DNA from 4 places in the Streptococcus vulneris genome. Region 1 is predicted to be linked to each of the others. Evidence: predicted binding sites of a transcription regulator. Region 1 holds the regulator's gene; each other region holds the start of a gene.
What was found. Region 1 encodes CtsR, which represses protease genes until heat stress. Its sites were predicted from a motif close to TTGGTCAAAAAAGGTCAAANA; they were not measured.
Positions count from the first base shown of each region.

Region 2: a site for CtsR is predicted at 4,769-4,789, ahead of KUA57_RS01960 (ATP-dependent Clp protease ATP-binding subunit). Genes of this name have one in related genera too.
Region 3: a site for CtsR is predicted at 5,084-5,104, ahead of clpP (ATP-dependent Clp protease proteolytic subunit ClpP). Genes of this name have one in related genera too.
Region 4: a site for CtsR is predicted at 5,750-5,770, ahead of KUA57_RS04585 (ATP-dependent Clp protease ATP-binding subunit). Genes of this name have one in related genera too.

Region 1 covers NZ_JAHUZC010000002.1:60,530-68,374, forward strand. Annotated here, with positions in the region: gene polA (DNA polymerase I) at 1-1,056, shown strand, start outside; TPP riboswitch at 1,159-1,261, shown strand; gene KUA57_RS02315 (thiamine-binding protein) at 1,330-1,620, shown strand; gene KUA57_RS02320 (ABC transporter permease) at 1,583-2,341, shown strand; gene KUA57_RS02325 (ABC transporter substrate-binding protein) at 2,381-3,388, shown strand; gene KUA57_RS02330 (ABC transporter ATP-binding protein) at 3,388-4,116, shown strand; gene KUA57_RS02335 (CtsR family transcriptional regulator) at 4,235-4,693, shown strand; gene KUA57_RS02340 (ATP-dependent Clp protease ATP-binding subunit) at 4,695-7,127, shown strand; gene KUA57_RS02345 (AAA family ATPase) at 7,276-7,845, shown strand, end outside.
Region 2 covers NZ_JAHUZC010000001.1:390,196-398,040, forward strand. Annotated here, with positions in the region: gene gyrB (DNA topoisomerase (ATP-hydrolyzing) subunit B) at 1-1,831, opposite strand, end outside; gene KUA57_RS01940 (HAD family hydrolase) at 1,846-2,409, opposite strand; gene KUA57_RS01945 (amino acid ABC transporter ATP-binding protein) at 2,759-3,493, opposite strand; gene KUA57_RS01950 (amino acid ABC transporter permease) at 3,493-4,176, opposite strand; gene KUA57_RS01955 (DUF1797 family protein) at 4,367-4,597, shown strand; gene KUA57_RS01960 (ATP-dependent Clp protease ATP-binding subunit) at 4,828-7,086, shown strand; gene KUA57_RS01965 (NUDIX hydrolase) at 7,216-7,668, shown strand; gene KUA57_RS01970 (DUF1827 family protein) at 7,727-7,845, shown strand, end outside.
Region 3 covers NZ_JAHUZC010000012.1:24,946-32,790, forward strand. Annotated here, with positions in the region: gene KUA57_RS08130 (ABC transporter ATP-binding protein) at 1-126, opposite strand, end outside; gene KUA57_RS08135 (ABC transporter ATP-binding protein) at 126-890, opposite strand; gene KUA57_RS08140 (branched-chain amino acid ABC transporter permease) at 890-1,846, opposite strand; gene KUA57_RS08145 (branched-chain amino acid ABC transporter permease) at 1,850-2,719, opposite strand; gene KUA57_RS08150 (ABC transporter substrate-binding protein) at 2,836-3,996, opposite strand; gene KUA57_RS08155 (YlbG family protein) at 4,074-4,349, opposite strand; gene clpP (ATP-dependent Clp protease proteolytic subunit ClpP) at 4,428-5,018, opposite strand; gene upp (uracil phosphoribosyltransferase) at 5,192-5,821, opposite strand; gene KUA57_RS08170 (deoxycytidylate deaminase) at 5,911-6,378, opposite strand; gene KUA57_RS08175 (TetR/AcrR family transcriptional regulator) at 6,397-6,954, opposite strand; gene KUA57_RS08180 (DegV family protein) at 7,079-7,845, shown strand, end outside.
Region 4 covers NZ_JAHUZC010000004.1:93,136-100,980, forward strand. Annotated here, with positions in the region: gene KUA57_RS04570 (glycoside hydrolase family 13 protein) at 1-990, opposite strand, end outside; gene KUA57_RS04575 (DUF1846 domain-containing protein) at 1,143-2,627, shown strand; gene KUA57_RS04580 (S-ribosylhomocysteine lyase) at 2,722-3,204, shown strand; gene KUA57_RS04585 (ATP-dependent Clp protease ATP-binding subunit) at 3,372-5,477, opposite strand; gene pflB (formate C-acetyltransferase) at 5,834-7,845, opposite strand, start outside.

The DNA.
Region 1 (7,845 bases):
ATTAACTCGCCTAAGCAGTTGGGCGTGCTTCTCTTTGAAAAATTGGGACTTCCTCTAGAATACACTAAGAAAACCAAGACAGGTTACTCGACAGCGGTGGATGTCTTGGAGCGTCTAGCTCCTATTGCACCGATTGTTAAGAAAATCCTGGATTACCGTCAGATTGCCAAGATTCAATCTACTTATGTGATTGGCTTGCAGGACTGGATTTTGGCTGATGGCAAGATTCATACTCGCTATGTGCAGGATTTGACCCAGACTGGGCGTCTGTCTAGTGTGGATCCAAACTTGCAAAATATTCCTGTGCGATTGGAACAAGGCCGTCTCATTCGTAAGGCTTTTGTGCCTGAGTGGGAGGATAGTGTACTTCTCAGCTCCGACTATTCACAGATTGAATTGCGTGTTTTGGCGCATATTTCTAAAGACGAGCACTTGATTAAGGCTTTTCAAGAGGGGGCAGATATCCATACTTCGACAGCCATGCGGGTCTTTGGCATTGAGCATCCTGAGGATGTGACTCCAAACGACCGTCGCAATGCCAAGGCAGTCAACTTTGGAGTGGTTTACGGGATTTCCGACTTTGGCTTGTCTAATAATTTGGGCATTAGCCGTAAGGAGGCCAAGGCTTACATTGATACCTACTTTGAACGTTTCCCAGGTATTAAAAACTATATGGATGAAGTGGTGCGTGAGGCGCGTGATAAGGGCTATGTAGAGACCCTCTTCAAGCGTCGTCGTGAGTTGCCGGATATCAATTCGCGTAACTTTAACATTCGTGGTTTTGCTGAGAGAACTGCCATTAACTCACCTATCCAGGGTTCGGCAGCAGATATTCTCAAGATTGCCATGATTCAGCTAGATAAAGCCTTGGTTGCAGGTGGTTATCAGACTAAGATGCTGTTGCAAGTGCACGATGAAATCGTCCTTGAAGTGCCTAAATCGGAACTAGCAGAGATGAAAAAATTGGTCAAACAAACCATGGAAGAAGCCATCCAACTCAGTGTTCCCCTCATCGCAGATGAAAATGAAGGTGCAACCTGGTACGAGGCTAAATAAAAAAGCTATATAGAGTTTGAAGCATTTGTTTTCAAACTCTTTTTCATGTTTTTCTGTAAGCAGTTTCCTTGACATTTTTTTTGTTTTACGCTATCATATGTCCATATAATATATGGGAGTCTGTGTACAGTCTGAGAGGAAGTGTTAAACTTCGACCGCACCTGATCTGGGTAATGCCAGCGTAGGGAACGATACTTAGTCTAATCTTGACCTTTTCCATATATGGTAAAGGTTTTTCTTTTTGTCAAAGGAAAACGAGAAGAGGAGGTTCTTATGAAAGCAAGCATAGCCTTGCAAGTTTTACCCTTGGCACAGGGAATTGATCGGATTGCTGTTATTGATCAGGTCATTGCTTATCTGCAAGCTCAAGAAGTAACTATGGTGGTGACACCATTTGAAACGGTCTTGGAAGGGGAGTTTGATGAGCTCATGCGCATTCTCAAAGAAGCGCTAGAGGTAGCAGGGCAAGAGGCAGACAATGTCTTTGCCAATGTTAAAATAAATGTAGGAGAGATATTAAGTATTGATGAGAAACTTGAAAAGTATACTGAGACGACACATTAGTCTATTGGGCTTTCTAGGAGTCTTGTCAATCTGGCAGCTAGCAGGTTTGCTTAAACTTCTCCCCAAGTTTATCCTGCCGACACCTCTTGAAATTCTCCAGGCCTTTGTTCGTGATAGAGAATTTCTCTGGCACCATAGCTGGGCGACCTTGAGAGTGGCTTTGCTGGGGTTGGTTCTGGGAGTTTTGATTGCCTGTCTCATGGCTGTGCTTATGGATAGTTTGACTTGGCTTAACGATCTGATTTACCCTATGATGGTGGTTGTTCAGACCATTCCGACCATTGCCATAGCTCCTATCCTGGTCTTGTGGCTCGGTTATGGGATTTTACCCAAGATTGTCTTGATTATCTTGACGACTACTTTTCCTATCATCGTTAGCATTTTGGACGGTTTTAGGCATTGTGACAAGGATATGCTGACCTTGTTTAGTCTGATGCGGGCCAAACCTTGGCAAATTCTGTGGCATTTTAAAATCCCAGTCAGCCTGCCTTACTTTTATGCAGGTCTGAGGGTCAGTGTCTCCTACGCCTTCATCACAACAGTGGTATCTGAGTGGTTGGGAGGCTTTGAAGGACTAGGTGTCTACATGATTCAGTCCAAGAAACTGTTTCAGTATGATACCATGTTTGCTATTATTATTCTGGTATCGATTATCAGTCTTCTTGGTATGAAGTTGGTCGATATTAGTGAAAAATATGTTATTAAATGGAAACGTTCATAAGAAAAAGGATGTTTCTGAAAAAGAAAAGAGGAAATTGAAATGAAGAAAACATGGAAAGTGTTTTTAACGCTTGTGACAGCTCTTGTAGCTGTTGTGCTTGTTGCCTGTGGTCAAGGAACTGCTTCTAAGGACAATAAGGAAGCAGAACTCAAGAAGATTGACTTTATCCTAGACTGGACGCCAAATACCAACCACACAGGGCTTTATGTTGCTAAGGAAAAAGGTTATTTCAAAGAAGCTGGAGTGGATGTTGATTTGAAATTGCCACCAGAAGAAAGTTCTTCTGACTTGGTTATCAATGGTAAGGCACCGTTTGCAGTCTATTTCCAAGATTATATGGCTAAAAAATTGGAAAAAGGAGCAGGAATTACTGCCGTTGCAGCTATCGTAGAACACAATACATCAGGAATCATTTCTCGTAAATCTGACAATGTAGCTAGTCCAAAAGACTTGGTTGGTAAGAAATACGGAACTTGGAATGACCCAACTGAACTTGCTATGTTGAAGACCTTGGTAGAATCACAAGGTGGAGACTTTGAGAAGGTCGAAAAAGTACCAAACAACGATTCAAACTCAATCACACCGATTGCCAATGGAGTTTTTGACACTGCTTGGATTTACTACGGTTGGGATGGTATCCTTGCAAAATCTCAAGGAGTAGAGGCTAACTTCATGTACTTGAAAGACTACGTCAAGGAGTTTGACTACTACTCACCAGTTATCATCGCAAACAACGACTATTTGAAAGACAATAAAGAAGAAGCTCGTAAAGTCATCCAAGCTATCAAAAAAGGCTACCAATATGCCATGGAGCATCCAGAGGAAGCAGCAGATATCCTCATTAAGAATGCACCTGAACTCAAGGAAAAACGTGACTTTGTCATCGAATCTCAAAAATACTTGTCAAAAGAATACGCAAGCGACAAGGAAAAATGGGGGCAATTTGACGCAGCTCGTTGGAATGCCTTCTACAAATGGGATAAAGAAAATGGTATCCTAAAAGAAGACTTGACAGACAAAGGCTTTACCAATGAATTTGTGAAATAATGACAGAAATTAGACTAGAACACGTCAGTTATGCCTACGGACAAGATAGAATTTTAGAAGACATCAACCTGCAGGTGACTTCAGGTGAAGTGGTTTCTATCCTAGGCCCAAGTGGTGTTGGGAAAACCACCCTCTTTAACCTAATCGCTGGGATTTTAGAAGTTCAGTCAGGGAGAATTGTCCTTGATGGGGAGGAAAATCCTAAGGGGCGCGTGAGTTATATGTTGCAAAAGGATCTCCTCTTGGAGCATAAGACAGTCCTTGGCAATATCATCCTGCCCCTCTTGATTCAAAAGGTTGATAAGGCAGAAGCCATTGCTCGAGCGGATGAAATTCTTGCGACTTTCCAGTTGACAGCTATAAGAGATAAATACCCTCATGAACTCAGTGGTGGGATGCGCCAGCGTGTAGCCTTGCTTCGTACCTACCTTTTCGGGCACAAGCTATTTCTCCTAGATGAGGCCTTTAGCGCCTTGGATGAGATGACTAAGATGGAACTCCATGCTTGGTATCTGGAGATTCACAAGCAGTTGCAACTAACAACCTTGATCATTACGCATAGTATCGAGGAGGCCCTCAATCTCAGTGACCGCATCTATATCTTGAAAAATCGTCCTGGGCAAATTGTTTCAGAAATTAAACTAGATTGGTCCGAAGATGAGGACAAGGAAGTTCAAAAGATTGTCTACAAACGTCAAATCTTGGCAGAATTAGGCTTAGATAAGTAGAAAAATAGGGAGTTGGTGAAGATTATCCTTTACCAACGCCCTTTTTCTTTTAAAAATGAGAAAATTTCGGTATAATAGTCAAAGATAGTCAAGGTTTAAAGAGAGAGGTGGGTTTGTAATGAGATTTAAAAATACATCGGATCATATTGAGGCCTACATCAAGGCGATTTTAGATCAATCTGGAATTGTGGAGTTGCAACGGAGTCAGTTGGCAGATACCTTCCAGGTTGTTCCTAGTCAGATTAACTATGTGATCAAGACGCGCTTTACTGAAAGTAGAGGCTACTTGGTTGAAAGTAAACGTGGTGGCGGAGGCTACATTCGTATAGGACGGATTGAGTTTTCTAGTCATCATGAAATGCTCAGGGATCTGCTTTACTCAATTGGTGAGCGGGTCAGTCAAGAAATTTATGAGGATATTCTGCAGCTTTTGGTTGAGCAGGAATTGATGACCAAGCAGGAGATGAATTTGCTGGTGGCAGTAGCTTTGGATCGCGTTCTAGGAGAAGAAGCTCCAGTTGTTCGTGCTAATATGCTAAGACAGGTCATACAAGAGGTAGATAGAAAAGGGAAGTAAGATGAACTATTCAAAAGCATTGAATGAATGTATCGAAAGTGCCTACATGGTTGCAGGCCATTTTGGAGCTCGTTACCTAGAGTCTTGGCACTTGTTGATTGCCATGTCCAATCACAGTTATAGTGTGGCAGGGGCGACTTTAAATGATTATCCATATGAGATGGACCGTTTAGAAGAAGTCGCTTTGGAACTGACTGAAACGGACTATAGCCAGGATGAAACCTTTACGGAATTGCCGTTTTCTCATCGTTTACAGGTTCTTTTTGATGAAGCGGAATATGTGGCGTCAGTGGTCCATTCTAAGGTGCTAGGGACGGAGCACGTCCTTTATGCGATTTTACATGATGGCAATGCCTTGGCGACTCGTATCTTGGAGAGGGCTGGTTTTTCTTATGAAGACAAGAAAGATCAGGTTAAGATTGCTGCCCTACGTCGAAATCTAGAAGAACGGGCAGGCTGGACTCGTGAAGATCTCAAGGCTTTACGACAACGACATCGTACAGTAGCTGATAAGCAAAATTCTATGGCTAATATGATGGGCATGCCCCAGACTCCGAGTGGTGGTCTCGAGGACTATACGCATGATTTGACAGAGCAAGCTCGTTCTGGCAAGTTAGAACCAGTCATCGGTCGGGACAAAGAAATCTCACGTATGATTCAAATTTTGAGTCGGAAAACCAAGAATAATCCTGTCTTGGTTGGAGATGCGGGTGTCGGGAAAACTGCTCTGGCGCTTGGTCTCGCCCAGCGTATTGCTAGTGGTGATGTACCTGCAGAAATGGCTAAGATGCGCGTGTTGGAGCTTGATTTGATGAATGTCGTTGCAGGGACACGCTTCCGTGGTGACTTTGAAGAGCGCATGAACAATATCATCAAGGATATTGAAGAAGATGGCCAAGTCATCCTCTTTATCGATGAACTCCACACTATCATGGGTTCTGGGAGCGGTATTGATTCAACTTTGGATGCGGCCAATATCTTGAAACCAGCTTTGGCGCGTGGAACTTTGAGAACGGTTGGTGCCACCACTCAGGAAGAATACCAAAAACACATCGAAAAAGATGCGGCCCTTTCTCGTCGATTCGCCAAAGTGACGATCGAAGAGCCAAGCGTGGCAGACAGCATGACCATTTTACAAGGTTTGAAGGCGACTTATGAGAAACATCACCGTGTGCAAATCACAGATGAAGCGGTCGAAACAGCTGTCAAGATGGCGCATCGTTACTTGACTAGCCGTCACTTGCCAGACTCTGCTATCGATCTCTTGGACGAAGCAGCAGCAACAGTGCAAAATAAGGCTAAGCATGTAAAAGCAGACGATTCTGACTTAAGTCCAGCTGACAAGGCCCTGATGGATGGTAAGTGGAAACAGGCAGCTCAGTTAATCGCAAAAGAAGAGGAAGTGCCTGTCTATAAAGACTTGGTGACAGAGTCTGATATTTTGACCACCTTGAGTCGCTTGTCAGGTATTCCAGTCCAAAAACTGACTCAGACTGATGCTAAGAAATACCTAAACTTGGAAGCTGAATTGCACAAACGTGTCATCGGGCAAGATCAAGCAGTTTCAAGCATTAGCCGTGCGATTCGCCGCAACCAGTCAGGGATTCGCAGTCATAAGCGTCCGATTGGTTCCTTTATGTTCTTAGGGCCTACAGGTGTCGGTAAGACCGAATTGGCTAAGGCTCTAGCAGAAGTTCTTTTTGATGATGAATCAGCTCTGATCCGCTTTGATATGAGTGAATATATGGAGAAATTTGCAGCCAGCCGTCTCAATGGAGCTCCTCCGGGCTATGTGGGTTATGAAGAAGGTGGGGAGTTGACCGAGAAGGTTCGCAACAAACCCTATTCCGTTCTCCTCTTTGACGAAGTAGAAAAGGCCCACCCAGACATCTTTAATGTCCTCTTGCAGGTCTTGGATGACGGTGTCTTGACAGATAGTAAGGGACGCAAGGTCGATTTTTCAAATACCATTATCATCATGACATCGAACCTTGGTGCGACAGCCCTTCGTGATGATAAGACTGTCGGATTTGGGGCTAAGGATATTCGTTTTGACCAGGAAAACATGGAAAAACGCATGTTTGAAGAGTTGAAAAAGGCTTATAGACCTGAATTCATCAACCGTATTGATGAAAAGGTGGTCTTCCATAGCCTATCTAGCGACCATATGCAGGAAGTGGTGAAGATTATGGTTAAACCTTTAGTGGCAAGTTTGGCTGAAAAAGGCATTGATTTGAAATTACAAGCTTCAGCCCTGAAATTGTTGGCAAATCAAGGATATGACCCAGAGATGGGAGCTCGTCCACTTCGCAGAACCCTGCAAACAGAAGTGGAGGACAAGTTGGCAGAACTTCTTCTTAAGGGAGATTTGGTGGCAGGCAGCACACTTAAGATTGGTGTTAAAGCAGGCCAGTTAAAATTTGATATTGCATAAAAATGGAGAATCAGGAGCAATCTTGATTCTCTTTTTTGCTACTTTTTTATAAAAAATAATAAAAAACTATTGACAAAACAAAAATATAGTTTATAATAAAAAACATAGATAATAAAAATATCAAAAATTATAAAAAGGCAATGCGTTTATGAAAAAGAAAACAGCAGTGGTATTTGGAACCTTTGCTCCGCTTCATCAAGGTCATATCGATCTGATCCAGCGTGCGAAGCGACAGTGTGACCGGGTTTGGGTTGTCGTTTCAGGCTATGAGGGAGATAGAGGGGAGCAGGTAGGCTTAACGCTTCAAAAAAGATTTCGCTATATCCGAGAGGCCTTTGGTGATGACGAGTTGACCTCTGTCTGCAAGTTAGATGAAACCAATCTTCCTCGTTACCCTATGGGTTGGCAGGAGTGGTTGGACCAAATGTTAGAGGAGATTTCCTATGATGAAACCCAGCAAGAACTAATTTTCTTTGTGGGAGAAGCAGACTACCAGCAAGAATTGTCTAATCGTAGCTTTGAGACTGTCTTGCAAGAAAGAAAGTTTGGTATCTCAGCGACTATGATTCGAGAAAATCCAAGCAAATATTGGAAATATATTGCTCAACCCTTCCGACGTCAGTTTACAAAGAAAGTGTTGATTATGGGAAGTGCCAGCAATGGGAAGACCACTTTAGCCAAGGATTTGGCAAGGTATTACGATGCACCAGTTAGCCTG
Region 2 (7,845 bases), on a different contig from region 1:
AAACTCTAGCCATTAAGCGATGTTCGGGATCCATGGTTGTTTCCCACAATTGGTGGTCATCCATTTCACCAAGACCCTTATAACGCTGAATAGTTGGTTTGGCACGACCTTCACTGTGGCGGGCTAAGGCTTCTTGGAGTTTAATTTCTTGATCTGCCCCTGGCTGGATATATTCTTTAATCTCGCTTCCAACCTTGACACCATAGATTGGTGGTTGGGCGATATAAACATAGCCAGCTTCTAGAATTGGTTTCATATAACGATAAATCAAGGTTAAAAGAAGGGTACGAATATGAGCACCATCGACATCGGCATCGGTCATCAAAACGAGTTTTTGATAACGGGCTTTTGAAACATCAAATTCTGCACCGAATCCTGTTCCCATCGCTGTGAAAAGACTACGAATTTCTTCGTTAGCTAGAATCTTATCCATACTTGCCTTTTCAACGTTCAAAATCTTACCGCGGATTGGAAGAATTGCCTGAAATTCACGGTTACGACCAGATTTGGCTGACCCACCAGCTGAGTCTCCTTCGACGATGAAGAGTTCTGTCTCTGCAGGATTGTTAGAAGAACAGTCCGCCAGTTTTCCTGGAAGGTTAGAAATTTCCAAACCAGATTTTTTACGGGTAACTTCACGCGCACGCTTGGCAGCCACACGAGCCTTAGCAGCCAGAATTCCTTTTTCTACAATGCGTTTTGCAATTTGAGGATTCTCCATAAGGAAATCAGAGAAAGCATCACTGAAGAGACGATTGGTAATCTTGACCACTTCGCTATTCCCCAGTTTTGTCTTGGTCTGTCCTTCAAACTGTGGATTTGGGTGTTTAACTGAGATAACTGCAGTTAGTCCTTCACGGACATCTTCCCCTGTTAGGTTGTCTTCATTGTCTTTCAGTAACTTATTCTTACGAGCATAATCGTTGATAACACGTGTCAAGGCTGTACGAAAACCTTGTTCATGCGTTCCACCTTCATGTGTATGAATATTATTGGCGAAACTCATGACATTTTCATGGTAACCAGTTGTGTACTGCATGGCTACCTCAACTGTGATATCATCCATCTCACCGTCAGTATAGATTGGTGTATCAAAGATAACATCCTTGTTCTCATTGATATATTCAACGTAACTAGCAATCCCACCTTCATAGTGGTAATGCTTAGTTTGTTCTAACCCCTCACGCTTATCTGTAATGGAGATTTGAAGACCACGATTTAGAAAGGCCAATTCTTGAATACGTTTATTTAATTTATCAAAGTCAAAAGTGGTTGTTTCAGTGAAAATTTCTGGATCCGGTGTAAAGTGAACAGTTGTTCCTGTTTTATCCGTATCTCCAACTACTTCAAGATCTGCGACAACATGACCACGACGGTATTCTTGGTAATGAATCTTACCATTTTTGTGGACATGAACGTCTAATTGAGTTGAAAGGGCGTTAACAACTGACGACCCCACTCCGTGAAGACCACCTGAGACCTTATATCCGCCACCGCCGAATTTTCCTCCAGCGTGAAGAACAGTAAAGACTGTCTCAACAGCAGGACGTCCCGTCTTTTCCTGAATATCGACGGGAATCCCACGCCCATCATCGACAACAGTAATCGAATCATCTGGCTCAATAAAGACTTGAATATGGCTGGCAAATCCTGCCAAGGCCTCATCAATTGAGTTATCAACAATTTCCCAGACTAGATGGTGAAGACCTTCTTTTGAGGTCGATCCGATATACATCCCTGGACGCATACGAACAGCCTCTAAGCCCTCTAAAACTTGAATTTGACTGGCATCATAATCTTGTGCCTGCAGATTTTTGATTTCTTCTGTCATCTTTTTCCTTTTTCTTACATGTCTAATACTTGTCTTAAATTCACGATACTGGTAAACAAGTAGGTAGCTAGTCCTGCAGCTTGCCCTGCTTCGATATCAATCGGCCGATCACCGATGACAAGACCAGAGTTAATTTGATACTTTTCTCTTAAATAAATCATGGACTCTGGACTTGGTTTTCTCTTAAAGCCTGAGTTAGAAGTCACCACTTCTGTAAAATAAGCTGCTATAGAGGTTTTTTCTAAAATTTCCAAGACCTGATCATTACGGTGAGAGACCAAAAAATGACGGCCATCTTGATTTGAAATGTCTTCCAATAAGTCAGAAACTCCATCAAACAAAATCGGATGTTCCAGCTCTCTGGCTTCATTTTCCTTGTACTTTTCTAAAAAATTCTCTAAGTTGGGAGCGAATATCTCAATCGCAAAATCAGTAGAAACCTTTAAAGCTTGGTACACACTGTCATGGTCTTGTGTGATGCCATACAGAGCTAAAGTTTCAACAAATGCAGCTGTTGAAGTTTCGTAATTATCTAGTAAAGTTCCACCTAAATCCCAGATATAATCGTGATATTTCATACCCTTCATTATAGCATTTTTTTGTGAAAAAAGCGATGATTTCCTTGAGTTTTGCACATAAAAAATGCTCTATATTATTTGTAGTGGGTAAATCTATTATAAATACTATGAAACCTATTTTCTTGTAGAAAAAAGTTCCATATGACCCATAATGAAAAGCGACCAAACCATCATTAGAGAGAATCATATGGAACAATTATATTTTAACACAAAACTACTTTATATAAAAAATCCTAATATCCAATTTATGGATGTTATTAATAAGGGGGGGAACTTCTCAAAGTAAGTTCCACTTGACTGGTATTGAGCCTAGCTTTTCACTAATCTTGTCTTGAAATTTTAAAATAGATTATAAAACCTTACTCAAGAAGTCTTTAGTCCGCTGTTCTTGGGTTTGTTCAAAAATCTGTTCGGGTGTTCCGTCTTCAACAACCACACCGTCTGCCATAAAGATGACACGGTCCGCCACCTCACGAGCAAATCCCATTTCATGTGTTACGATAACCATGGTCATTCCTGACTTGGCTAAGTCTTGCATAACAGCCAACACCTCTCCTACCATTTCGGGGTCCAGGGCTGAAGTTGGCTCGTCAAAGAGCAAGACATCAGGTTCCATAGCTAAACCACGAGCGATGGCAATCCGTTGTTGCTGGCCACCTGACAAACTCTGAGGGTAAGCATCTGCCTTATCTGGTAAACCAACTTTTTCCAAAAGTTCCTTAGCTCTCTTCTCTGCAACTTCCTTACTTTCACCTTTAGTCTTGATAGGAGACAAGGTGATATTTTCCATCACAGTCATATTAGGAAAGAGATTAAATTGTTGGAAAACCATCCCCATCTTCTCACGCATGGCAAAGAGGTCATTCTTCTTGTCCGTAATATCAACTCCCTCAAAGATAACCTTCCCTTTGGTTGCTTCTTCCAACAAATTCATAGAACGAAGCAAGGTAGATTTCCCGCTTCCTGAAGGACCGATAATAACAACAACTTCACCTCTTTTAATCTCGAGGTTGATGCCCTTCAATACTTCATTCTTTCCAAAGGATTTATGTAAATTTTCAATTTTTATCAAGGTTTCTGTCATTATTTTTTATCTCCTTGTCCCATACGTTTTTCAAAAGCTTTCAAGGCTACTGTCAAAATAGAAGTCATAATCAAGTAATAAAAGGCTGCAAATAAAAGTGGTGTTAAAGGTAGATAGGTTGTTGTAGAAACTGTTGTAGCCCCATTCCACAACTCCATGACACCGATAGCTGATAAGAGGGAACTATCCTTGATAATAGTGATAAATTCGTTCCCCAATGCTGGCAAAATATTTTTGATAGCTTGTGGCAAAATCACATAGCGCATCGCATTTTTAGGACGAATCCCTAAAGAATAGGCCGCCTCTAACTGCCCCTTAGGAACCGCATTAATTCCGGCACGAACAGTCTCAGAAACATAAGCACCACTGTTCATTGAGATAATCAAAATCCCTGGAATCAGACGAGAAAGATCAACACCCAAAATCCCAACCTGAATAGTCGGAGCATTGATATGCATAAGAGCAAAGGCAATCATAATCTGAACCATCATCGGTGTCCCGCGGAAAATCCAAACGTATAAGTTGGCAAGCCAAACAAGCGGTTTAAACTTTGAACGTTGCCCAAAAGCCAAGACAACCCCCAAAATAGTTCCCAAAAAGACAACACAGATAGAAATGAGAACCGTCACGACAGCCCCATAGTTAAAATAAGGTAAATACTTTGGTAAAAAAGAAAAATTCATAGTCACACTGCTTTCTAAAATAGAATACTGTATGATTATAACATGAATTGAATTAAAATTCAAATCTTTTGTCTAATTTATTCAAAAAATCTTTCAGCTGGTAGAATTAGCGAGAAATCTTAGTTTTTTCTAGTCAATTTGGCCTCCTTTATGGTAAAATAGTAACGATAAGAAATGAAGGAGAATCAAAATGGAATCACATTTGGTTAGAATCATCAACCGCCTTGAAGCAATGGCAAAAGACGGCGGAAATTTAAAACGTAATTTTGAACGCGAAGGAGTTGTTGTTGCAGAAGTTGCATACAGCCACGACGAAGAAAACGGCTCAATCTTTACCCTTCGTGATGTCGAAGCTCGCGAAACTTATACGTTTGACAGCATTGACTTGATTGCAATGGAGATTTACGAACTCCTTTACTAATACAAAACAAGCTGGGATTACACCCTGCATGTCTAACCAAAATCCTTTTTGTCTCACAAATAGGATTTTTTTATAGCCCAAATTCACAAAGATCATTATTGTAACAACTTCCCAAAGCTTCAATCTTTTTACTTGCTTTACACCCCAATCCTGTTATAATGAGAGTATAGAAATTTGACTATTTTTGACCTTTAAACAGGTCAGGCTAAAGAAAGAAATGAGGTAGATGTATGCTTTGTCAAAACTGTAAAATCAATGACTCAACAATTCATCTTTATACCAATCTCAATGGAAAGCAAAAACAAATTGACCTCTGTCAAAACTGCTATAAGATTATCAAAACAGATCCTAACAATAGCCTCTTTAAAGGTATGACAGATCTGAACAATCGTGACTTTGATCCTTTCGGAGATTTCTTCAATGACCTAAACAATTTTAGACCTTCTAACAACACTCCACCGACTCCCCCAACCCAATCAGGTGGAGGTTACGGTGGAAACGGAGGTTATGGTTCCCAAAATCGTGGACCTGCTCAAACTCCTCCACCAAGCCAAGAAAAAGGCCTGCTAGAAGAATTTGGTATCAATGTAACTGAGATTGCTCGTCGTGGCGATATCGACCCCGTTATTGGGCGCGACGATGAGATTATCCGTGTCATCGAAATTCTCAATCGCAGAACCAAGAATAATCCTGTTCTTATCGGTGAACCAGGTGTCGGAAAAACGGCCGTTGTCGAAGGTCTAGCTCAGAAAATCGTCGATGGCGATGTTCCACATAAACTACAAGGTAAACAAGTCATCCGTCTGGATGTGGTTAGCCTGGTTCAAGGAACAGGTATCCGAGGACAATTTGAAGAACGCATGCAAAAACTCATGGAAGAAATTCGCAAACGTGAAGACATCATCCTCTTTATCGATGAAATCCATGAAATTGTCGGTGCTGGTTCTGCGGGCGATGGCAACATGGATGCTGGAAATATCCTCAAACCAGCCCTTGCTCGTGGGGAACTGCAACTGGTCGGCGCTACTACCCTCAATGAATACCGTATCATTGAAAAAGATGCTGCCCTAGAACGTCGTATGCAGCCTGTAAAAGTCGATGAACCAACGGTGGAGGAAACGATTATTATCCTCAAAGGAATTCAAAAGAAATACGAAGACTATCACCATGTTCAGTATACTGATGCTGCAATTGAAGCAGCTGCAACTCTTTCCAATCGCTACATCCAAGATCGCTTCTTGCCTGACAAGGCCATCGACCTCCTAGATGAAGCGGGTTCTAAGATGAACTTGACCTTGAATTTTGTGGATCCTAAAGTAATCGATCAGCGCTTGATTGAAGCTGAAAATCTTAAATCTCAAGCTACACGAGAAGAAGATTTTGAGAAGGCCGCCTACTTCCGTGACCAGATTGCCAAGTATAAGGAAATGCAAAAGAAAAAGGTTACAGACCAGGATACTCCTATCATCAGTGAAAAAACCATTGAGCATATTATCGAGCAGAAAACCAATATCCCTGTTGGCGATTTGAAAGAGAAAGAACAATCTCAACTCATCCATCTAGCCGAAGATCTTAAGTCTCATGTTATTGGCCAAGATGATGCGGTCGATAAGATTGCCAAAGCTATTCGCCGTAATCGTGTTGGACTCGGTACGCCTAACCGTCCTATTGGAAGCTTCCTCTTTGTTGGGCCAACTGGTGTCGGTAAGACGGAACTTTCCAAACAACTAGCTATCGAACTCTTTGGTTCTGCTGACAGTATGATTCGCTTTGATATGAGTGAATATATGGAAAAACACAGCGTGGCTAAATTGGTCGGTGCCCCTCCAGGTTATGTTGGCTATGATGAGGCTGGGCAATTAACGGAAAAAGTTCGTCGCAATCCATATTCACTTATTCTCTTGGATGAAGTAGAGAAAGCCCATCCAGATGTTATGCACATGTTCCTTCAAGTCTTGGACGATGGTCGTTTGACAGATGGACAAGGACGTACCGTTAGTTTCAAGGATGCCATCATCATCATGACTTCAAATGCAGGTACAGGTAAGGCCGAAGCCAGCGTTGGATTTGGGGCTGCTAGAGAAGGACGTACCAACTCTGTTCTCGGTGAACTCGGTAACTTCTTTAGCCCAGAGTTTATGAACCGTTTTGATGGTATTATCGAATTTAAGGCTCTCAGCAAGGATAACCTCCTTCAGATTGTCGAGCTGATGCTAGCAGACGTTAACAAGCGCCTTTCTAGCAACAACATTCATTTGGATGTAACTGACAAGGTCAAAGAAAAATTAGTTGACCTCGGTTATGATCCAAAAATGGGAGCACGCCCACTTCGTCGTACTATTCAAGACTATATTGAGGATGCCATCACTGACTACTACCTTGAAAATCCAAGCGAAAAAGACCTCAAGGCAGTTATGACCAGCAAGGGAAACATTCAAATTAAGTCTGCCAAAAAAGCTGAAGTTAAAACTTCTGAAAAAGAAGTATAAATCCTATAGAAAAGGAGTAGAAAATAAAAATTTTCTACTCCTTTTTACTAAAATAACTATAAGTTCTTGACAGCTCAGCCTTTGTCCATTAAGATAATAATAAAGATAATAGATAATGAGGAAAATGCAATGGCAAACCCAACCTTTGGAGAAAAAAAAGAGAATGTAACCTACCAGCATCGCTATGGTGTTTACGCAGTTATCCCTGACGCTGAGCAAAAACAAATTGTTCTTGTTCAAGCGCCTAATGGCGCTTGGTTCTTACCAGGTGGCGAAATTGAAGCAGGTGAAAATCATCAGGAAGCCCTAAAACGTGAATTGATTGAAGAGCTTGGATTCACTGCTGAAATTGGTACCTATTACGGTCAAGCTGACGAATATTTCTACTCTCGTCACCGTGATACCTACTACTACAATCCTGCCTACCTCTATGAAGCGACTTCTTTCAAAGAAGTACAAAAACCACTAGAAGACTTTAATCATATTGCCTGGTTCCCTATTGACGAGGCTATTGAAAACCTCAAACGTGGTAGCCATAAATGGGCCATCCAATCTTGGAAAAAACAGCATAAGATTGGCTAAATCAAGCTACTTTATTCAAAAAGTGCTATAATAGAATTAGAAAATCGGAGGAAATGTTATGAAGCTTATCAATACAACAAACTCACACTCGCAACTTGTAAAAAGCCAGCTAGAAAGTACAGATGCAACCCTTGTTGAAGTTTATTCTGCAGGTAATACAGATGTTATTTTTACCCA
Region 3 (7,845 bases), on a different contig from region 1:
CTTACCTGCACCATTGGCACCGATAAGGGAAACAACTTCTCCTTCATTCACTTCAAAGCTTACATCACGGACCGCTTGGATCATGCCGTAATGCACAGAAAGATTATCAACTTTTAACATAGACATTAGGCTTCACCTCCTAGATAAGCTTCGATAACGCGTTTATTGGTCTTAATTTCGTCTGGAGTTCCCTGAGCAATCAAACGACCGTATTCAAGTACGTAGATACGTTCTGTAACCTCCATAACCAGATTCATATCATGTTCAATCAACATGATTGTAATCTTAAATTCATCTTTGATGCGACGAATTAACTCAGTCAATTCGGCTGTTTCCTGTGGGTTCATACCTGCTGCTGGTTCATCTAAAAAGAGAATTTTAGGTTCCGTAGCGAGGGCACGAACAATTTCCAAACGACGTTGTTGTCCGTAGGCAAGATTTTTAGCAAGAGTCTCTGCATCACCATCCAAATCAAAGATTTTCAGCAATTCCAAAGCTTTAGCCTTTAATTCTTTTTCACTCTTGTAAAAAGCTGGTAAGCGTAAGAAACTAGCAAAAACATGTTGTTTGTGATGGTTGCCAAAGGCAATCAAAACATTGTCTAAAACTGTTAAATCTTTAAAGAGACGGATATTTTGGAATGTACGTCCAAGTCCCAAAGAAGCAATCTTATAAGGTGACTTTCCATTCAAAAGGTGGCCATCTAGGGTTACTGTTCCCTCGCTTGGTTCATAAACACCAGTCAAGAGGTTAAAAAGGGTGGTTTTCCCAGCTCCGTTTGGACCGATTAGTCCAACCAGTTCCCCTTCGTTCAATTCAAGAGTCACATCTCCAACAGCTGTTAGACCGCCAAAATGTTTGGTTAACTGTTTTACTTCAAGTAATGCCATTAGTTTTGTTCCTCCTTCTTAGATTTTTTAAAGAAACGTGATAGGCTCAATTCCCATGTTCCAAGGAGTCCACCTGGTCTGAAAATCATTACCAATACCAAGGCCAAAGCGTAAATAATCATACGCACGCTAGCAACGTCTTGGAGAAGCATATTCAAAATTCCAAGGACAATAGCTGAAACGATTGCACCTGTAATGGAACCAAGTCCACCAAATACAACAATAATTAAAACGTTGATTGAGTTGATGAATGTGTAATCTTTCGGTACAACAGATCCAATAAATCCTGCCTGAAGTGACCCTGCAATACTTGCAGTAATAGCACCAAATACAAAGGCGATGATTTTAATTTTAGTCGTATTAACCCCAACTGACTCAGCAGCGATTTCATCCTCACGAACAGATAGGGTTGAACGTCCAATTGGACTACGCAAGAAGTTCAAGGTTGCAATGGTTGTAATCACGACAAAGAAGTATACCATTGGCCAAGTTGTAAAGTTTGGAATTCCCAAGATACCTGCCGCACCATTTGTAATGCTTCCACCATTGATGATAAAGATACGGATAATTTCAGAAACACCTAGAGTCGCCACCGCAAGGTAATCCCCCTTCAAGCGCAAGGTTGGAATTCCGACAAGCAAGGCAACTGCTCCTGAAAGCAAAGCCCCTATCAGCATAGCTCCAAAGAAGGCACCGTAGGTTGGTGATTTAGATCCAATAATAGCAGCGGCATAGGCACCAATCGCCATGAAACCAGCATGCCCAAGTGAAAATTGTCCTGAAAAACCAACGATTAAGTTGAGACCAACAGCCAAAATAATATTAATTCCAATTTGTTGTAAAATCTGTACATAGAATAGGTTGAGTACTCCGACTGAAACCAGTACACTAATCAAGCCATAGCCAGCTAATAAAAGGAGTAACCATAGAATATTAACTTTTAAATTTTCCTTCATCGTTTACACCTTCTCTTTCACATTTTTACCAAGAATACCTGCTGGGCGGACAATCAAGATCAACAACAGGATTCCATAAACAATGGCATCACGGAAGTCTGACATTCCAAAGGCTGTCGCAAAAGTTTCCAATAAACCAATCACAAAACCACCAAGAGCCGCACCAGGAATAATCCCGATACCACCAAGTACTGCGGCAACGAAAGACTTAAGACCTGGAGTAACCCCCATCAAAGGCTCAAGAGAGTTATAATAGAGGGCAATCAGAACACCAGCTGCACCAGCAAGAGCTGAACCCAAAGCAAAGGTAAAGCTGATAGTACGGTTTACATTGATCCCCATCAATTGTGCCGCATCGCTATCTACAGATACAGCACGCATGGCTTTCCCCATCTTTGTTTTTTGGACAATGACTTGTAACAAAATCATCAAAATCAAGGAAATGGCCAAGATCATTAACTGCACATTTGTTAAGCTGATTGGTCCCAAATCATAGCGAACTGTTTGAATCGCTTGAGGGAAGGCACGGGTATTGGCACCAACCAGATAGACCATCCCATACTCCAATAGGAAAGAAACCCCAATAGCCGTAATCAAAACAGCAATACGAGTAGAGTGACGCAAAGGTCGGTAAGCAAGGAACTCAATCACGACACCAAGAATGGCTGTCGCTAACATAGCTACAATAAGAGCTACAAAGAAATTCATTTGGAAAGAATTAATCAAGAAATAACCGATAAAGGCTCCCATCATATAAATATCACCGTGGGCGAAGTTGATGAGCTTGATAATTCCGTAAACCATGGTATATCCTAGGGCTAACAGCGCATAAACACTACCTAGAATCAAACCATTTACTAGTTGTTGGAGCATAAGATTCACTCTTTCTATTTATAATTTTGAGGGTTTCCCCTCACTTTTTGATAGGTTCTTAAACATCGAAACAGGGAGTGAGTCAGAGGCTCATTCCCTATTTCAACATTTTTCTATTATGGTTTTACAACTTCTGCTGCTTCAACCTTACCATTGTTCATGGTCATCATGTAAGCAGTTTTGACTGTGTTGTGGTCTGCATCAAAGCTTGTTTGACCAGTCACACCTTCAAAATCTTTTGTTTTAGCAAGGTTATCCTTGATTTCACCAGAGTTTTTAGCACCTTTTGCTGCGTTTGCTACAAGGTGAACTGAGTCATAAGCCAAGGCTGCAAATGTTGAAGGCTCTTCGTTGTACTTAGCACGGTAAGCATCAAGGAAAGCTTTTGCTTTAGCTGAAACTTCTACAGTAGTTGAGAAGCCTGAGATAAAGTAGATGTTTGATGCTTTTTCAGGAGTTGCTTGTTGTACAAACTCTTCACCGTTGAATCCATCACCACCAACGATTGGTTTGTCAATTCCCATACCACGCGCTTGGTTTACAATTTTACCAGCTTCAGTGTAGTAACCAGGAACGATGATAGCATCAAAATCTTTCCCTTTCATTTTTGTAAGGGCTGCTTGGAAGTCTGTGTCACCTGCTACGAAAGTTTCATCTGCAACGATTTCACCTTTGTAAGCTTCACGGAAGGCTTTGGCAATACCTTTAGCATAGTCGCTAGCATTATCAGTGTAAAGAACAACTTTCTTAGCTTGCAATTTTTCAGAAACATAGTTTGAGATAATTTTTCCTTGGAAGCTATCTTGGAAAGTTCCGATAAAGAGGTAATCTTGACCTTTAGTCAATCCATCTTGAGTCGCACTTGGCGAAATCAATGGAACACCTGCTTTTGTAGCGTTAGCTACCGCAGCTGCAGTTGCACCAGATGTCGCAGGTCCTACGATTGCTGATACTTTAGATTGGGTTACAAGGTTAGTTGTTACTGAAGCCGCCTCAGCTGTTTCAGACTTGTTATCTTTATCGACTACTTCGATTTGTTTTCCATCGATACCACCTGCAGCATTGATTTCATCAACGGCAAGTTGGGCACCTTTTTGTTCAGATGTACCGTAGGCTGCTACGGCACCAGTTTCTTCAAAGTTAAATCCAATTTTGATTGTCTTTTCATCTACTGAATTACCAGCAGCGTTTGACGCTCCAGACTTCACTTCTCCACAGGCTGCAAGAAGTGCTACACTTGCAAGCGCCACAAACGATAGGGCAAATTTTTTCTTCATCTTTTTTGTCTCCTTATTCTTAAATAAATAGCATGTTAAGAATATACCGAATTATCAGAAAATTGTCAACACTTTTCTTAGACTTTTTCGATGATAACGTTTTCCTCTCGATAAAGATTGCCCACAAAGGGTGTTTCCAACTCTTGGATATGACAAACTCTAACTTTTTTTATAAATTTTTCCTTGCCCAAGCGCCCGACCAATTGCTCCACTTCTTGAGTTGGAACATAAAGCTGTAAGTAACGATGTTTCTTGGAATGATAGGTAATATCTCCATAATCCTGCAGTTTTTTGGCATCACGATTATAGTAAAGATAGATAATCAAGCCAGATCGATTGACTTTTTCAAACATGATAAATCCTCTTTCTAAGAAATCTCTCCCTATTATACCAAAAAAAGCAAACCCAGTCGAGTTTGCCTTCTATCACCATTAATTCAATGAATTGTTGGCCATGATTTCATCAATAAAGCCATATTCAAGTGTTTCCTGGGCGCTCATCCAGTTATCTCGTTCTGCATCTGCATGGACTTTTTCGATTGACTGACCTGAATTTTCAGCCAAGATTTTTTCCAAAGTATTACGAGTTTTAAGCAAGTGTTCTGCAGCGATCGCCATATCGGTTTGCTGAGTACCTCCACCTGTACCACCCATTGGTTGGTGGATCATATACTCTGCATTTGGAAGCATGAAACGTTTGCCTTTTGCTCCACTTGATGCAATGACCGTCCCCATAGATGCGGCCATACCCATAACGATGGTTTGGACATCGGCCTTGATAAAGTTCATGGTATCAACGATTGCCAAACCAGCTGAAACGGAACCACCAGGTGTATTGACATAAAGGTAAATATCTTTTGTACTATCTTGGGCATCTAAGAAAAGCAATTGGGCAATAACAGAGTTAGCCATATTGTCTTCAACTGGGCCTGTCAGCATAATGATGCGGTCTTTGAGAAGACGTGAGTAAATATCGTAAGAACGTTCTCCACGGCTTGTTTGTTCAATAACTACAGGAATCATTTATTTCTCCTTTTGAGTTTTAATTTTGTTGGTCAAATGACTGAAGATAAGACTATTATAATATCTTGGTCAAAAAAGGTCAAATTTTTGCTCTGTTTTCATCAGACAGAAACAAAAATTCAACCTCCTTTCGTGACTGGAGCTTCTTTTCCAAGTCATTCTTCTTTTCGATCTTATTTCGTACCGAACAAGCGGTCTCCAGCATCTCCAAGACCTGGAACGATATAACCGTGTTCGTTCAAGCGTTCATCCAAGGCTGCTGTAAAGATTTCTACATCTGGATGAGCTTCTTGAAGGGCTTTAACACCTTCTGGAGCAGATACAAGGCAGACAAATTTGATATTTGATGCACCACGTTTTTTAAGAGAGTCAACAGCCAAGATTGCTGATCCACCTGTTGCCAACATTGGGTCTACCACAAAAATTTGACGTTGGTCAATATCTTCAGGTAATTTCACCAAGTACTCAACTGGTTGAAGCGTTTCTTCATCACGGTACATACCAATGTGGCCAACTTTAGCAGCTGGAACCAAGCTCAAAAGTCCATCCACCATCCCGATACCTGCACGCAAGATTGGAACGATAGCCAATTTCTTACCTGCCAATTGTTTTTGAACTGTTTTTGTGATTGGTGTTTCGATTTCTACATCTTCTAGTGGAAGATCACGAAGTACTTCATACCCCATCAACATTGCAATCTCATCTACTAGCTCACGAAAAGCTTTTGTAGAAGTATCTGTACGACGCAAGATTGACAATTTGTGTTGAATCAGTGGATGATTAATAACTTCAATTTTTCCCATTTTTGGAATTCCTTCTTTCAATTTATTCTTCTTATTATACCAAAAAACGGTTTAAAAATCTTTCTAAACCATTTATTTTTGATAATTTTTCACATTAAATCAGCCTCTTTAAGAGCTGTCTGTACTGTCTCAAGTGGTAAATGAGTCAATTCTGTTCCCTTTTCTTGATAAAGGTATTGGGCGTAGTCGTCCATTCGGTACTGGTTGATATAAACCACACGCTTACAACCGACCTGAAGCAATTGTTTGGTACAATTCAGACAAGGAAAATGGGTTACATAGGCTGTAAAGCCTTTAGGAACACCACGTTCTGCACCTTGAAGGATAGCATTGACCTCAGCGTGAAGGGTGCGAACACAGTGGCCTTCAATGACCAGACATTCGTGGTCAATACAATGCTCGGTTCCTGACACTGAACCATTGTAACCAGTTGAAATAACCTTATTATCCTTTACCAGAATTGCGCCCACTTTGGCACGTTTACAAGTGGAACGATTGGCAATTAGTAGAGCTTGGGCTGCAAAATACTCATCCCATGCTAGTCTTTCTTCAGTCATATCTCTTCTCCTTTTTCTCTATTTTTTAAAAAATGGTAACCGTAAATCTGCAATCTTTTCAGCAGGTACCTTCATGCCATCCTTGATCCATTTTAAAAGGACTGAGACGATGGCTGAACTCCAGAAGGAATGAAGATAAGAGCTGACACCTTTTGATTTTCCATGGTATTTTTCCAGAAACTCCTGCATGGCTTGGACAAAGATTTTTTCCAGATGGTAATCTAAGGCAAGTTGAATCACTCTGGCTTCCTTTCTTGCTTCTCGGAAAAGGTGAACCCAGACCAGATAAAGGTCTGTCTTTAAATCATAATGATGCAACTGTTCCATAATATTGTGGACAGTTCGTTTAAATACGCTTTCTAAAATCTCCTCTTTGGAATCATAATTGCGATAAAAGGCCGCACGAGAAACGCCTGCACGTTTGACCAATTCAGAAATACTAATCTTGGTCAGGTCCTTTTTTTCCAAGAGTTGCAAGAGGGCTGTTTCGATGGCTTCTCTAGTTAATAAATTGGATTCTTGGTTTGATTTTCTGAGATTTTCAAGAGATTTTTCAGAGATTCTACGTTCAGACATAACATTTTCTTTCTACTTGTCACAACAGACGGATGAGGCTTTTGTTTCAAGGGCTTTCATGATATAATTGTAAAAAAAGACAGAACCTTTGTCAATGTATAACTGACAAAGATGGAGAATTTCTATGACTTGGAAGATTATTGCTGACTCTGGTTGTGATTATCGTCAGCTGGCAACACCAGCTATTGACACGACCTTTGTAAGTGTCCCCTTAACCATTCAAGTAGCTGATCAGGTCTTTGTTGATGATGCCAATCTTGACATTGACCAAATGATGGAAACCATGTATGCAACTGCAGAAGCTTCAAAATCAGCTTGTCCAAGCCCAGATGATTATTTGCGAGCATTTGAAGGAGCCAAAAACATTTTCCTAGTAACCATCACTGGTACTCTTTCTGGCAGCCACAATAGTGCTCAACTAGCAAAAAATATTTATCTGGAAGAACATCCTGACACTAAGATTCATGTGATTGATAGTTTGTCTGCTGGTGGGGAAGTTGACTTGCTCGTAGAAAAATTGAATGACTTGATTGACCAGGGCTTATCTTTTGAAGAAGTGGTTGAAGCTATCACTGCCTATCAAGAAAAAACCAAGTTACTTTTTGTCCTAGCCAAAGTCGATAACTTGGTGAAGAACGGCCGTTTGAGCAAGCTTATCGGTACGGTCGTTGGCCTTCTAAATATCCGTATGGTCGGAGAAGCTAGTGAAACTGGAACTCTCGAATTGCTACAAAAAGCACGAGGACCAAAGAAATCAGTTCAAGCTGCCTATGAAGAATTAGTCAAGGCTGGATATGCTGGTGGCCGTATTGTCATGGCTCAACGCAATAACGAGAAATGTTGCCAACAGCTTTCAGAGCGAATCCATGAAACCTTCCCACAGGCGGATAT
Region 4 (7,845 bases), on a different contig from region 1:
TTTTTCACGGTATTCTTGGTCATTTCCCCAGATAGAGACAATACGAGGAAGGTCATGGTTGTTCCAGAAGAGGGAATTCCAGCCGTCTTCAACTCCTAACTCAGTCTGCCATTTGTTGAAAATCTCTTTTAACTTAGCGATGTTTAGCTCTTTTTGATAGTGCCATTTAGGTTGCCCTTCCTGATACTGAAGACAGATGTGTTCAAACTGGAAGACCATAGACAATTCTTGCCCCTTTGGATCAGAGTAAAGTTTAGCGATTTCTGGCGTCGCTCCCCAGGTCTCTCCCACCGTCAAGAGTTCTTTGTCGCCAAAGGTCGCCTGATTCATCTCCTTGAGATAGGGATGGAGCATAGGACCATTATTGACTACTTTCTCATCAGGAATTTTCCCAATCATATCAATGACATCCATACGAAAACCGCCAATGCCTTTATCAATCCAGAAGTTCATCATCTCGTAAATTTTCTGGCGCAGTTTTTCATTCTCCCAGTTGAGATCCGGCTGTTTCTTGCTGAAAAAGTGGAGATAGTATTGACCTGACTTTTCATCGTATTCCCAGGCAGATCCGCTAAAGATAGAATCAAGATCATTTGGTTCATCCCGCCAGATATAGTAGTCGCGCTCAGGACTGTCAGGATTTTCACAGGCTTCGACAAACCAAGCATGTTCATCTGAAGTATGATTGACCACCAAGTCCATGATGATACGAATATCACGCTTCTTAGCCTCCGCAATCAGTTGGTCCATGTCCTCCATGGTTCCGAAAATAGCTGCAATCGCTTGATAATCAGCAATATCGTAGCCATTATCGTCCATAGGACTGTCATAAACAGGAGAAAGCCAAATCGCTGTGATTCCTAACTTGGCTAGATAATCCAACTTACTGGTAATACCTGGCAAATCGCCAATTCCATCTCCGTTGCTATCCATAAAGCTCTTAGGATAAACTTGATAGACTACGGCATTGTGCCACCACTTTTCTTGCATCTTCTTACCTCATTATTTTAATAATCTATAGTCTATGATAGCGCTTTTCAGAGTTTTATGCAAGCGTTTGCCTAATCTTTTTGATTCCTTTTTTAACTCCATAGTTTCCTAACTTCCAATTTTTTATTATAATAGAGGTCAGAGGTAAAAAAATGAAAAAACAAGCTTTTAGTTCTGAACAATATTTGAATCTACAGCGCGACCACATTTTGGAGCGCATTAACCAATTTGACGGCAAGCTCTACTTGGAGTTTGGTGGCAAAATGTTAGAAGATTTCCACGCTGCTCGTGTTCTTCCTGGTTATGAGCCTGACAACAAAATCAAGCTCTTGCAAGAATTAAAAGAGCAAGTCGAGGTTGTGATTGCCATTAACGCTAGCAACATCGAACATTCCAAAGCACGTGGTGACTTGGGCATTTCTTATGACCAAGAAGTTCTTCGTTTGATTGATAAATTCAATGAATTAGGGATTTTTGTTGGCTCGGTAGTCATCACACAGTACGCTGGTCAACCAGCTGCAGATGCCTTCCGCAACCAACTTGAGAAAAACGGAATTGATTCTTATCTTCACTATCCAATCAAAGGATATCCGACGGATATGGATCACATCATTTCTCCAGAAGGCATGGGAAAAAATGACTACATCAAAACTAGTCGCAACTTGATCGTCGTAACCGCTCCTGGACCTGGTTCTGGAAAATTGGCAACTTGTATGTCAAACATGTACCACGACCAAATCAATGGTATCAAGTCTGGTTACGCTAAATTTGAAACCTTCCCAGTTTGGAATCTTCCCCTTCATCATCCAGTCAACTTGGCTTACGAGGCTGCCACAGCTGACCTTGATGATGTCAACATGATTGACCCCTTCCATCTCCAAACCTACGGAGAAACCACTGTCAACTACAACCGTGACATCGAAATCTTCCCAGTGCTCAAGCGCATGTTGGAACGTATCCTAGGTGAATCTCCTTACGCTTCACCTACAGATATGGGTGTCAACATGGTTGGTTTCGCTATTACAGATGACGAGGCTGCTGTCGAAGCTTCTAAACAAGAAATCATCCGCCGTTACTATCAAACTGTTCTTGACTTCAAGGCTGAAAAAGTTGGCGAAGCTGCTGTTAAGAAAATCGAGTTGCTCATGAACGACCTCGGCATCACACCTGCAGACCGCAAGGTTGCTGTCGCTGCTCGTCAAAAAGCAGAAGAAACTGGCGGACCAGCCCTAGCCCTTGAATTGCCTAACGGGGAAATCGTCACAGGTAAGAACTCTGAGCTCTTTGGCCCTACAGCCGCTGCCTTGATCAACGCCATCAAGAAATCAGCTGACATTGCTAAAGAAGTAAAACTCATCGAACCGGAACTTGTCAAGCCAATCCAAGGTCTTAAAATTGATCATCTCGGTAGCCGCAATCCACGCCTTCATTCAAATGAAATCCTGATTGCACTTGCCATCACGGCTACAGAAAATCCTGATGCTGCTCGTGCTATGGAAGAGCTCGGCAACCTCAAAGGAAGCGAAGCCCACTCAACCATCATCTTGACAGATGAAGACAAGAACGTCCTTCGTAAATTGGGTATCAATGTAACCTTTGACCCTTACTACCAATACGACCGCTTGTATCGCAAGTAAAGATTTGAACCTCTCCACTCTCGGAGAGGTTTTCTCTCTGTCTCAGGAGCCGGCTTTATGTTATAATGAAAAGAGAAAATTGAAAGGATTTACCATGTCAAAAGAAGTTATTGTTGAAAGCTTTGAACTTGATCACACCATTGTAAAAGCGCCTTATGTCCGCTTGATTGGGGAAGAAACAGGCCCAAAAGGAGACATCATCTCCAATTATGATATTCGCTTGGTGCAACCAAACGAAGACTCTATCCCTACTGCCGGCCTTCACACCATCGAGCACCTCTTGGCAAAGCTCATCCGTACTCGCATTGACGGTATGATTGACTGTTCACCATTTGGTTGCCGTACAGGCTTCCATATGATTATGTGGGGACGTCATACCAGCGCTGAAATTGCAGCAGTTATCAAGGATTCGCTCAAAGAAATCGCTGAAACTACTACTTGGGAAGATGTCCCAGGAACAACCATCGAATCTTGCGGAAACTACAAGGACCACAGCCTCTTCTCTGCTAAAGAATGGGCGAAACTCATCTTGGAACAAGGAATCTCAGATGATGCCTTTGAGCGTCATGTGATTTAAACACAAAAAAGGAACCAGTTTTTTCAGCTGGTTCCTTCTTTTTTATTCTCAAAATTTTGTCTTATACTCAATGAAAATCAAAGAGCAAACTAGGAAACTAGCCGCAGGCTGTACTTGAGTACGGCAAGGCGACGTTGACGTGGTTTGAATTTGATTTTCAAAGAGTATTAGGCTTTTTCACGAATGACCAAAACACCGTCTTCCATATCTGCTTCCAAATGTTTGGCATCTAGATGATCCAAGTGGAAGTCTGTTACCTTATCACGAATTTGTTGTTCAACCACTCGGCGAAGCGGACGAACACCCATGACTTCGTCATAGCCTTCTTCTGTAATATAGTCTTTAGCCGCTTGACTGACTACCAAGTCAATGTCTTTCTTAGCCAAGGTTTGGTTGACTTCAGCCAGCATCAAGTCCACAATCTTAGAAAGGTCTTCCTTCGTCAAGTGTGAGAACTCGATAACTGCGTTAAAGCGGTTAAGGAACTCTGGACGGAAGAAGGGTTTCAAACGATCCATCAACTCTGGTTTATCCGCATCTTCTGTCAAGTTGGCTTCATAGCCAAATCCAGCATTTGACGTTGCAATAATGACAGTGTTCTTAAAGTTCACCGTATTTCCTTGACCATCTGTCAAACGACCATCATCCAAAACTTGAAGGAGAAGAGTAATCACTTGAGGATCAGCCTTTTCAATCTCATCCAAAAGAATAATAGAGTAAGGATTGCGACGAACACGTTCTGTCAAGGTATTACTATTGTCATCATAACCCACATAACCAGCTGTTGTACCGATTAGCTTAGAAACAGCTGTGCGGTCACTGTATTCAGACATATCCAAACGGATGATTGCCTCCTTGGTTCCAAACATATCCAGCGCCAATTGCTTAGCTAACTCAGTCTTACCAACCCCAGTAGGCCCTACAAAGAGGAAGCTACCGATTGGGCGATTGCCTTCATCAAAACCAGCACGGTTACGACGGATAGCACGAGACACTGCTTCAACTGCCTTGTCTTGGCCGATCACCTTATCTTGCAAGCGATGAGCCATATCTTTCAATCGTTCGATGTCTGACGCTCCCATTTGTGAAACTGGAATACCCGTCATACGTTCTACAGATTCAGCCACATCGTTGACACTTGCAGTCACTTTCATATCTTCTGTGTGGTTTTCGATTTTCTTTTCTAATTCTGCGATACGTGTTTTATAGTTTAGAGCTGCTTCAAAATCTTCTGCCTCAACCGCTTTTTCTTGCTTGTCTTTTTCTGCCTCGATTTCACGTTCAACAGCATGTACATCTGTTACTGGATGCTGAGCTGCCAAGTGAGCCGCCGTTACATCGACAAGGTCAATAGCCTTATCTGGCAAGCTACGTTGAGGAATGTATTGAACAGAATAATCCACTGCTGCTTTCAAGACTTCATCTGGCAAGATGACATTGTGGTGTTGTTGATAGAGGTCACGAATTCCTTGAAGGATTTTAAAGGTATCCTCTGCTGAAGGAGCATTGACCTTGACTTCGTTAAAACGACGAGCAAGAGCAGCATTCTTCAAGATGGTGTTACGGTATTCGTCTTGAGTTGTCGCTCCAATCACTGTCAATTCACCACGAGAGAGGGCTGGCTTGAGAATATCCGCAAGCCCTTTAGAACCACTATCTCCACCAGTGCTACCAGCACCGAGAATTTGGTGAATTTCATCAAAGAAGAGAATAATATTTCCTGCTTCTTTCACTTCATTGACTAGATTTTGGACATTTTCTTCAAAGCTACCACGGTATTGAGTACCAGCCTCAAGACCTGAGATGTCAATGGAAAGGATTTCCTTGTTCTTAATAGCAGCTGGGACATCTCCGTTCACAATGGCTTGCGCTAGGCCTTCTACAACCGCTGTCTTACCAACACCTGCATCTCCGACCAAAACAGGATTATTCTTGGTACGGCGTGATAGAATTTCAGATGTTTCTTGAATTTCCTTGTTTCGTCCGATAACAGGATCCAACTTACCCTCACGAGCTTCCGCTGTCAAGTTACGACCTAGTTTGGCAAGGACACCGTCTTGTTTCATACCTGAAGCCTGTTGTTGCATTTGCGCATCAGATTCTGCATTTCCTGGCAATTGACCAGTTGCACGATAGTGAGCAAATTCCTCAGGTGTGACTTCACGTCCATTAATCAAGTAACGGCGATTTTCAGAACTATATCCTCGCATACCACCCATCAATTGGTTAAATAAATCATCCATGTTGTTAAAATTATTAAAGTTGTTGTTCATATTCTTTACCTCTTTTTGTTTACTTAGTTACGATCACTGATATTGACTATCTTTGACCTTTGTTTTAAAAAATTTAGACTAGCTAAATCGCTACTCTACGTACTATTTCTGGTTTTTCTTTTTCAAGCAGGAGTAGACTATCTTTACTTCTAAAGATTTCTAGATTAAACATAGACCCCACCTCTTTCTATTTTACTTTAAATAAGTGTTCTAGTAAGGTTTTCATTTACCTTACGTTCATAATATACTACATTAGTCAGAAAAGGTCAAGTAATTTGACTTTAATTGACCAATAAATTTTACAAAAAGAAGAACTAGCTTTTAACTAGTCCTTCTTTGTATTATTTTATATAATCTTAACTCAACGCATCCAAGGCATCATCCATTGAAAGAACTTCGTGGAAGACACGTTGTGTCAATTCAGTTTTTTGTTCTGGAGTGAGGTATTTAGTGTTTACACAGTATCCAGAGATACGTACGATAACGTCTTCGCCTGACATAATCTTTTCGTAAACATCGTTCAAGTCCATAACGTTCAAGTTAACGTGTTGTCCACCGTTTTCGAAGTAACCATCAAGGATTGTTACCAAGTTATCAACTTGTTCGTCACGAGTCTTACCAAGAGCGCGAGGTGATACTTGTGTAGTCAATGAGATACCATCAGCTGCATAACTAAAGTCAAGGCTAGAAAGTGAGTTCAAGTTTTGCAACCATCCACCTTTAGCTTTATTAGATGGGTTAGCACCTGGTGAGAAGAATTCAAGTTTAGACAAGTTCACAGAACCATCTTCGTTGAGGTATACACCTTTGTGGACTGGTGAGTTACCAGTTTGTTTAGAGTAAGCAACGTTAGATGTGATTGTCAAAAGTGATACTGTAGCTTCAGCGTCTTTGTAAAGTTTGTGGCTACGTAGACGAGTTGTGTAAGCTTCGATCAACCATTCTGCCAATTCGTTTGAACGTGGGTCATCTTCACCCCAACGTGGGTATTCACCGATTGTTTCGTAATCATAGATGTAGCCATTTTCATCACGGATTGGTTTAACTGTAGCGTATTTGATAGCTGACAATGTATCAACAGTGTTGGCAAATCCACAGATACCGAATCCCATGTTGGCACGTTGTTTAGTTGGCAAGAATGCCATTTGAACAGCTTCATAGTTGTACTTATCAGTCATGTAGTGAATGATGTTCAAAGCATCTACGTAAGTATCAGTCAACCAGTCAAGAGATTTTTCAAAGTTAGCTTTAACTGATTCGAATTCAAGAACTTCGTCACGGATTGGTTCGATGTCAAATACTTTGTAGTCTTTGTGAACATCGTCGTAACCACCGTTCAAACCAGTAAGAAGGGCTTTCAATACGTTTACACGAGCACCGAAGTACTGGATGTTGTGGCGTTGTTCTTCATTTTCTGGGTCAAGCGGAGACACACAGCATGAGATACAGCTCATTTCACCATATCCGTCTTTAGCCATTGTTGTTACACCTTCGTATTGGATAGAAGAGTGTTTGTGGCTCATGTGCATACAGTAGCGACGGAAGTTGTATGGCAATTTATCAGTCCAAAGAACTGTCAAGTTTGGTTCTGGAGAGTTACCGATGTTGTCAAGAGTGTTCAAGAAACGGTAGTCCATCTTAGTAACACGGTGACGACCGTCGTTACCCATACCAGCCATAGAAGTTGTGATGAAAGTTGGGTCACCTGAGTACAATTGGTCATAAGCTTTTGTACGAGCAAATTTAACTGTACGAAGTTTCATAACAAAATCATCAACGAATTCTTGGATTTCTGATTCAGTAAATGTACCACGAGCAAGGTCACGTTCTGCAAAGATGTCCAATACGATTGGCACACGACCTAGAGATGTAGCAGCACCGTTGATAACACGGCAGACAGACATGAAGGCGATGTTAACCCATTGGATAGCTTCTTTAACGTTCATCGCTGGTTTGCGAACGTCAACTCCGTAAAGGTCACCCAAGCGAACAACTTGTTGCAATGCTTGGTATTGAAGATTGATTTCTTCACGAAGACGGATTGTTTCTTCATCGATTTCTTCGATTGCATTCCAGTCGTTTACTTTTTCTTGCATCAAGTAGTCTGCACCGTAAAGAGCAAGACGTGCGTAAACACCGATGATACGTCCGCGTGAGTATGCATCTGGAAGACCAGTTACAGTGTGAGCGTGACGAGCGCGACGAATGTTTGAAGTGTAAGCACGGAAAATACCGTCGTTAACTGTTGTTACGTATTTAGTGAAGATTTCGTGAACAGCTGGGTCTGGTTCGTATCCATTTTCCTTCAAAGTAGTTTCAGCCATACGGATACCACCTTTTGGCATGAAGTTCAATTTGAAGAGTTCGT